Regions from separate parts of the Nocardioides sp. NPDC006273 genome, predicted to be linked through region 1. Evidence: riboswitches for the same ligand, from Rfam matches in the RefSeq annotation. Region 1 holds a riboswitch; the other holds the start of a gene.
The links. A riboswitch is a leader RNA that binds a small molecule or an ion and turns the genes downstream of it on or off. The one in region 1 is predicted to bind cyclic di-AMP.
Positions count from the first base shown of each region.

Region 2: it holds a riboswitch for cyclic di-AMP, as region 1 does, so the genes downstream of both, ABZZ22_RS06765 (C40 family peptidase) here and ABZZ22_RS11405 (NlpC/P60 family protein) in region 1, are expected to answer to the same signal.

Region 1 is NZ_JBEXSD010000021.1:5,849-10,256, reverse strand. Features, by position in the region: gene ABZZ22_RS11410 (hypothetical protein) at 1-1,111, opposite strand, end outside; gene ABZZ22_RS11405 (NlpC/P60 family protein) at 1,137-2,129, opposite strand; cyclic di-AMP (ydaO/yuaA leader) riboswitch at 2,145-2,348, opposite strand; gene ABZZ22_RS11400 (hypothetical protein) at 2,445-2,657, opposite strand; gene ABZZ22_RS11395 (NYN domain-containing protein) at 2,781-4,046, shown strand; gene ABZZ22_RS11390 (APC family permease) at 4,130-4,408, shown strand, end outside.
Region 2 is NZ_JBEXSD010000010.1:71,036-75,443, reverse strand. Features, by position in the region: gene ABZZ22_RS06780 (DNA ligase) at 1-613, shown strand, start outside; gene ligD (non-homologous end-joining DNA ligase) at 613-1,530, shown strand; gene ABZZ22_RS06770 (response regulator transcription factor) at 1,545-2,225, shown strand; cyclic di-AMP (ydaO/yuaA leader) riboswitch at 2,438-2,611, shown strand; gene ABZZ22_RS06765 (C40 family peptidase) at 2,617-3,429, shown strand; gene prfB (peptide chain release factor 2) at 3,588-4,408, shown strand, end outside.

The DNA of each region.
Region 1 (4,408 bases):
CGCCGGCCTCGGCGAGCACCTCGCAGGCGAGCCAGGCGGCTTCGTACTCCGCACCGAAGTGCTCCGAGCGGGTGTTGAACTCGGCCTTGCCCGGCAGATGGTCGGGCGCGCCGTTCTCGCGGACCTGGGCGAGGATCTGTCCGGCGGTCTTGCTCAGCGGGAGAGTGGTGTCGCGAAGCGCGACGTAGTCGGCGAAGCCCTCGACCAGCCACATCGGCCGGTTGGTGCCGGTCGGGGCGTCGGTGGCCGCGTGGGTCGCCTCGTGGGTGATGACCACCTGGGCGCCGGGGGCGTCCAGGTCGCCGATGACGCCCTGGTTGACCCACACATGCAGCGGTGTTCCGGCCTTCGTGGAGCCGTCGACCGTCGCGGTCACCGCGGCGACCGCGGAGTAGGCCCCGGGCTGCGCGCCGAGCGCCCACTCGAGTCCGGCCGCGGGCACCTCGAGGACCAGGCGGGGATCGTCCCAGGAGATCACCTTGCGAACCTCGTCGACCGCGGTCGCGGCCAGCTCGGCGTAGCGGTCGGCGACGTCGGCGGATGCTTGGACGACCACGAGGGTGGAGTCGGTGCGCCGCACCTCGACCGGGCCGCTGAGCCACAGCGGCAGCCGGGTGCCCCGGGCCGCCGAGAACCCGGTGATCGCGCCGTCGGCGTCGAACCCGACCTTCAGCTCCTCGGTCAGCACCGGATCCCCGGGCGTGCGCCACGACATCTCGACGTCGGCGGTCCAAGAGCCGTCCGCTGCCACGTTGCCCGACTCGGCGACATACTTGGCGGTGACGTCCTCGACGCCGATGGCGTGTGCGTTGCGCACCGCCACCGAGACGGTGTCCTCGCCGTCGGGCTCCGCCCCCTCACGTACGCCGGTGACCAGCTCCTCCAGCGAGACCCGGGCGTTTGCGGTGTCGGCGCGCACGACCGGGGCGGCAGTCGGGGTCGGCGCCACGTACTCGCCGCCGCCGGTCAGCCGCCAGCCGACGAAGCCCGCCAGCAGCATCACCAGCACGAGACCGGCCCCGATCAGGGCCGGTCGGGCCTGAAGGCGGGATAGAAGAGAGCCGACCGTTCGCACCTGCGAACGATCGGCCTCTTCGGGGTCCTGGGTCAAGTGGTTCCTGAGCCTGTCGAACGGCTCAGCCCGGGCGGACCGCGCCCGTGTAGGGCATCTGGTCGATCGGCGAGACCTTCACACCGGTGCTCGGGTTGGACGCGTGCACCATCATGCCGTTGCCGATGTAGATGCCGACGTGGCTGATCGGGCTGTAGAAGAAGACCAGGTCACCCGGAGCGAGCTGGCCGCGCGAGACCTGGGGTCCGCTGCTGTACTGCGCAGAGGAGGAGTGCGGGAGCCCGACACCGGCCTGGCCCCAGGCACCCATGGTGAGACCGGAGCAGTCCCACGAGGCGGTGCCGGTGGCGCCGTAGACGTAGGCGTCGCCGACCTGGGCGAGGGCGTAGTCGACGGCCACCTTCGCGCGCCCGGAGGGCGGCGGGAGGTTGGCCGGGATGCCCGCACCGGCGCCGGCTGCCTGGAACTCCTCGAGCTCGTCGGCCTCGAGCTCGTCGAGCTCGGCCTGAGCGGCCTCGAACTTCTTGTCGATCTCGCTCTTCTTCTTCTGCATGGTCGTCTTGACCTTGGCCATCTCGGCCTTGCTCTCCTCGGTCGCCTCCCGGCGCACGTGGAGGGCCTCTGCCTCGGTGTTGTACCGAGCCAGCAGGTCGCCCTGCAGAGCGTTGTAGGACGAGACGGTGGAGAGCCCGGCGAGGAACTCCTGCGGGTCCTCGGAGGTGATCACCTGGCCGACGGCGGAGACGTCGGAGCCCTCGAACTGCCGCAGCACGGAGTCACGGAGCTCGGCCCGGATCTTGTCCAGCTCCTTGCTCTGCCGCTTCTCGTCGGCGCTGAGGTCCTTGAGCTGGTCCTTGATGTCCTGCAGCCGCAGCTTGGCGTTGCTGTAGTCCTCGTTGGCTGCCTCGGCCTGGGTGTAGAGCTTGTCGACCTTCTCGCGAACGTCGTCGATGTCTGGTTCGGCCTGGGCGGGGGTCGCGGCGGGAATGATCCCGGCGACACCGATGGCGGCGATGCCGGCTGCTCCGGCAATGAGTCGCTTCCGGTCGCGTGTCACGAGCGGACGGTCTCCTTGTGTAGTCGTTGACGCCTACCGGGTGAGCTGACGGGTTCAGGCACGACCTGCCCTACCACCGCTCCTCGACCTGAGCTTCCAGATCGTCCTCGCGGCGGATGCACCCCAGGTGATCGCACTCCATGTTGCGGCGTACGACCGGTGTGGTTCCCCGGCTCCTGGCCCACCCCGAAGCGGACCTGGATTGAGCGCGGCACCCGCGTGGGCCGGTTGACCCACTTCCACGAGCGCCAATTCCCTGCGCACACTAGCCGACGCCATCCCCCACCTGCCAACCACCCACGCCCAAAAGTTCGGCTACATACCCTCCACCAATGGCAGAGCCACCATCCGCAGCGGCGGGACCAGGCCACCATCGGCGAGCACGTCGAGCGCCCGGCGCTCCTCGTCCTCGATCAGCTCCGGAGGAGTGATGAGCTCCGGGGGCGGGCCCAGCAGCACGGTGACCACGCAGTCGTGGCACGCCAGTCCCCGCACCAGGCAGGTGTCACAGTCGATTCTCGTCGTCATGTGAGTGACGGTCTCACCGAGCACCGACATTTTTGCTTTCGTACGGTTGCGTCCGGCGTGTCATCACCATCGCAGCGGAGTATTCGAGGCGGCGATCGCGGACCGGGTCCCTACACTTGAACCATGGAGGTCTCCGCGTACGCGACGCTCCCCGACACGGTCCGGGGGCGCATCGTCGCGCTCACGGCCGGGGTGCTTCCCGACGTGGCGCGTCTCCCACCCGCGCTCAAGCGGATCGCCGACTTCGCGCCCGCCCGGCGCGCCAAGGCCGGTGGCGCGATGATCGCCTCGGTGCTGGACGGCGACGACGAGGTGCGGGAGAAGATCGGGAGCCAGCTGCGCCCGGCGTACGTCACCGAGGGCTCCCCCGACGACCTCGTCCTGCCCGAGGAGCCGACGGAGGCGGCCGCCGTCCTCTGGCTCGTGCGCCCCGACGGCTGGGAGGTCTCGCTCAAGGAGGCCCTGGACCGGCTCGAAGCCGCCGCCGTGCCTGCGGTCGACGCCGAGGTCGCCCGCCTGCGCGTCAAGCTCGCCGCGGCCGAGGACGAGATCCGTGAGGTGCGTGCCGACCGCAAGGTCCGCATCGACGACCTCAAGGCCGACAACACCGCTCTGCGGCGCAAGCTCGGGGAGGCCCGGGCCGCCGCCCGCGAGGCCGGCACCGGACTGGACGAGGCGCTGACCGAGGCCCGTGCTGCGCTCTCCCGCGCCGAGGACGAGCTCTCCGCGCGCGACCGCCAGCTGCGCCAGCTCCGCAGCCAGATCGACAAGCTGGAGCGCGAGGCGGCCGCCGAGCGGCGTACGTCCAAGACGGATCGCGAGGACGCCTCGCTGCGGGCCCGGTTCCTGCTCGACACCCTGCTCGACGCCGCGGGCGGGCTCCGACGTGAGCTCGCGCTGCCTCCCGTCACCGGCACCCCGGGCGAGCGGGTGGAGTCCGAGCTGGCCTCGGCCGACCCCGTCGCCGGAGCCGGAGTGACCAGCAGCGCCCACCTCGAGCAGTTCCTGGCCATGCCGCGGGTCCGGCTGATCGTGGACGGCTACAACGTCTCCAAGGCCCTGTGGCCCGGCTCGGCGCTCGATGCCCAGCGGCTTCGGCTGCTGCGGGCGATCGCGCCGATCGCCGCCCGCACCGGCGCCGAGACGACCGTCGTCTTCGACGCCCACTCGGCGTCCGTACGCCCCACCGCCGTGCCGCCTCGTGGCGTCAAGGTCCTCTTCTCCCCTGAGGGCGTCATCGCCGACGACGTCATCCGCGACCTCGTCGACGCCGAGCCCTCCGGCCGCATCGTCCTGGTCGCGACCGACGACGCCGAGGTCGTCAAGGACGTACGCCGCGCCGGCGCCCGCACCGTCCCGCTCGCCTCCCTCTCGCCCCTGCTGGGCTGATCCAGCCGGCTTCCTGCGCCGCACCGACCTGATTCGATAGGTTCTGCGCACGTTCGAATCACCGGAAAGTGGGAGACCAGCGCGTGCGGCACGCCCTCAACGCGATCGCCAGGGTGCTCCTGTGCGCCGCGGGATTCGTGATCGCCATCTACGGCACCCTGCAGCTCGACCGGCTCAAGTCGCTGAGCTTCCGTGAGGTGCTGCACGAGCCGATCTTCTGGCTGACGGTCTTCGGCAGCGTGCTGACAGCGATCGCGTTCGCGGTCCTGCAGCGGCCCCGGGCCTCTGCGGGTCGGGCTCCCCAGCCCGTGGCGACCGTCGAGGCCCGCACCGAGCCCCGGAAGGACGAGCCGAGCGAGAGC
Region 2 (4,408 bases), on a different contig from region 1:
GCTGCTCATCGAGGAGCCCTGGGCCGAGCGGCGCAAGGTCCTCGAGGCCGTCCAAGCCGAGGGCGACCTCGGGTCGTGGCAGCTGCCGGCGACCTACGACGACGGGCCGATGCTCCACGAGGTGACACGGGCGCAGGGGCTGGAGGGGATCGTGTCCAAGCGGCGTGGCAGCCGCTACCGGCCCGGTGAGCGCAGCAAGGACTGGGTGAAGCTCGCCCACCGCTACCGGGCATCGCTCGTGGTCGGCGGCTGGCGACCCGAGGTGGGCACCGAGGGCGGCACCGAGCGTCTCGGCGCCCTGCTCGTCGGACAGCCGACGCCCGACGGGCTGATCTACCGCGGAAGGGTCGGCAGCGGCATCACCGGCAAGCGGGCCCAGCGGCTCGGGGAACTGCTCCGCGAGACCGGGCGCAGCCCCTTCGCCGGCCCCGACGTCGACCCCGACGGGGGAGTGCCGACGGTGGATGCCCGCGGCACCCACTGGGTCGAGCCGCTCCTCGTCGTGGAGGTGGAGACCCACGGCACCGCCGTCGCGGCGGCGAGCTACCAGGGCCGGCTGCGGCAGCCGAGCTTCATCGGGATCAGGGACGACGTCTCACCGGAGGATCTGTGATGGTCGAACGAGAAGAGGTACGCGTCGAGGTCGACGGCCGGGTGCTGACGCTGACCAGCCTCAGCAAGGTGCTCTATCCCCGCACCGGAATGACGAAGGGCGAGGTGCTCAACTACTACGCCCAGGTGGCGCCGGCGATCCTGCCGCAGCTCGAGAACCGCGCCGTGACGCGGATCCGCTGGCCGCACGGCATCGGCGACATGTCGTTCTTCGAGAAGAACGCACCGGCTGGCACACCCAGCTGGGTCCGCACGGTCATCGTTCCGACAACGGGATCCCGAACCGCCGACCACAAGGAGGGAACACTCACCTTTCCGGTCCTCGACAGCCTCGCCGCCCTCACCTGGGCCGCCAACCTCTCCGCGCTGGAGCTGCACGTCCATCAGTGGACGGTCGGCGCCGACGGCACCCCGGCCGGTGCGAACCGGATCGTGATCGACCTCGACCCCGGCGAGCCGGCCGGTCTCCAGGAGTGTTGCGAGGTGGCGCTGCTGGTGCGCGAGGCGCTCGGCGCCCGCGACCTCGCCGCGGCTCCGGTGCTCAGCGGCAGCAAGGGCCTGCATCTGTACGCCGCCCTGCCGGAGCCCGTCGAGCCGGACGCGGCCACGGCGCTGGCCAAGGAGATCGCCGAGGACCTACAGAAGGCGAACCCGAGCAAGGTGACCGCGACGATGACCAAAAGCCGCAGGTCAGGCAAGGTTTTCCTGGACTGGTCGCAGAACTCCGGCTCGAAGACGACCATCTGTCCCTACTCGCTGAGAGGCAAGGACACCCCGACGGTGGCAGCTCCCGTCACCTGGGACGAGGTCACCGAAGGAGCCGAGGATCCGCTCGGTATCGAGCAGCTCGGACCTAACAATGTGATCACGCGCTTATCTGAAAGGGGGGATCTCTTCACAAGCCCTACGGGCCTGTAACTATTGTTCTCTTCATGTCTAACTCCGTGCTCGTCGTAGAAGACCAAGAGGACATCGCCGCTCCGCTGGTGCGCACGCTCCAGCGTGAGGGGTACGACGTCACCTGGGTCGACTCCGGCAAGAAGGCGCTGGAGCTGCTGGCGCCCCCCTACGAGGCCGAGCTCGTGCTGCTCGACCTCGGCCTTCCCGACATGGACGGGCTCGAGGTCTGCAAGGCCGCGCGGGACAACGGCTACGAGGGCGGGATCATGATCCTCACCGCTCGGGACGCCGAGATCGACCTGGTGGTCGGCCTCGACGCCGGTGCCGACGACTACCTGGCCAAGCCGTTCGCGCTGGCCGTCCTCCAGGCCCGGGTCCGCGCACTGCTGCGCCGCTCGGGTCCGGACGAGCCCGGCGGCGACGACGACGCGCTGCGCATCGACGTGGCTGCCCACCGGGTCTACGCCGGTGAGCGCGAGGTGACGCTGACCGGCAAGGAGTTCGCGCTCCTGGCCGTGCTGGCCGCCTCCCGCGACAAGGTCGTCTCCCGTGACCGGCTGATGGCCGAGGTCTGGGACGAGAACTGGTACGGCTCGACGAAGACGCTCGACGTCACCGTCGGACGACTGCGCCAGAAGCTCGAGGCGGCCGGTGTGCAGGAGAAGGTCGTCGCCGTCCGCGGGGTCGGATTCCGGCTCGAAGCGGCGGAGTGAGACCCGCTCGGACCTGGTCTCAAACGGCCGTCTGCCGGTGAGATGACTCACAAACGACGGTAAAACCACGCGTGAACACGTGGTTTCCGCCCCAAATGCGCACATTCCGGATTGGATCCGCTTGAGTTGCCATGTCACCTTGGTTGAGCCGTGCAGAATGCACGACCGGCCCCGGTACACGCCGAATCCTGTCCCTCCGGAAGCCGGCCCCTACTACTGAACCCCCTTACCCCTCACACTCAGCAGTACGTATGGGACAGGAGCGGGGGACCCAAGATCCACGCGACTAACTCGGACGGTCGCTCGGGGTGAAGCCATCGCAAGATGGCCGGGCAACCTTTCTGGCCCGAACCCGACAGCTCACCTCGCAGGCGTGGGAAGGAACTCACGCATGTCCAAGTCCGTATCCCGTCCTGCCCATCGAGGCACGACTCGCCCCTTCCGGGCGCTGAACCTATCCATCGCCCGGACGATCACAGGATCGCTCAGCGGCCACGGAAAGCTCCTCGGTCGCGTCACCCTCGCCAGCGGCATCGCCGCAGGTGCCCTGGTGGCGGTGCCCGCTGCCAACGCCGCCCCGCCCGCCGACAAGCCGAACCTCGAGTCGGCCACGGTGGTGGAGGCTCCGATCCTGGAGGCCTCGGCCACCCCCACGGCGATGCTCACCGACGTCAAGCAGCTCGAGAGGGCTGTCGAGGCGCAGCAGCGCAAGGCCGAGGCAGCCCGTAAGGCTGCCGAGGCGAAGCGCAAGGCAGCGATCGCGGCCAAGAAGGCCGCGGAAGAGAAGAAGAGGGCCGAAGCAAAGGCGGCGGCGGAGGCCAAGGCCTTCGCCGCGAGCCAGCAGGGCAAGATCGAGCGCGCGATCAGCGTCGCCTCGGAGCAGATCGGTGACCCGTACGTCTGGGGTGCCACCGGGCCGAGCGCGTTCGACTGCTCCGGCCTGACGCAGTACGCCTTCAGCGCCGCCGGTATCGAGCTGCCCCGGGTCTCGCGGGACCAGGCCGCTGCGCTGCCGTCGGTGCCGAACGACCAGATCCAGCGCGGTGACCTGATGTTCTGGGGCAGCCCCGTCTACCACGTGGGCATCTTCCTGCGCTGGGAGAACGGCCAGGCGATCATGCTGCACGCTCCCAAGCCGGGAACCGCTGTTCGTGAGGAGGCTGCCTGGGACGGCTGGTTCGCCGGCTCGATCCATCAGGCCTGAGGTCTCTCCGGCCCGTTTCGACGGGCTCACGCCGATATATCCCTTCTGGCGACATCCCCATGGCGCTCGCCCTCCGGTTCCCCATGCCGGAGGGCGAGCGCATCTGTGAGGGGGCGGCGAATCGGGTGGCGAACCACCGGTCAAGTAACCTGTAGTACGTGGCAGGCCCCGAATTCGACACCGAGATCAAGCAGCTCCAGGCAACGATGCAGACCATCGGCCAGGTGCTGGACCTGGACGCGATGCGCACGGAGATCGCCGACCTCGGCGAGCAGGTCGCCGCGCCCGACCTCTGGGATGATCAGGACAACGCCACCCGCGTCACCGGACGTCTCTCCCTGCTGCAGGGAGAGCTCAACAAGTTCACCGAGCTCAACACCCGCATCGACGACCTCGCGCTGATGGTCGAGATGGCTCAGGAGGAGGGCGACGCCGACTCGCTCGCCGATTCCGAGGCCGAGCTGAGCCGGGTCAAGAAGTCCGTCGAGAGCCTGGAGATCCGCACCCTGCTCTCGGGGGAGTACGACTCCCGCGAGGCCGTGATCACGATCCGCTCCGGCGCGGGCGGCGTCGACGCCGCCGACTTCGCCGAGATGCTGATGCGGATGTACGTCCGCTGGGCCGAGCAGCACAAATACCCGGTCGAGGTCTTCGACACCTCCTACGCCGAGGAGGCCGGGCTCAAGTCCGCCACCTTCGCGATCCACGCTCCCTACGCCTACGGCACCCTCTCGGTCGAGGCCGGCACCCACCGTCTGGTCCGGATCAGCCCCTTCGACAACCAGGGCCGCCGGCAGACCTCCTTCGCCGCGGTCGAGGTCGTGCCCGTCCTCGAGCAGACCGACGAGATCGACCTCGACGAGAACGACATCAAGGTCGACGTCTACCGCTCCTCGGGTCCCGGCGGCCAGTCGGTCAACACCACCGACTCGGCGGTCCGGCTGACCCACCTCCCCACCGGCACCGTGGTCTCCTGCCA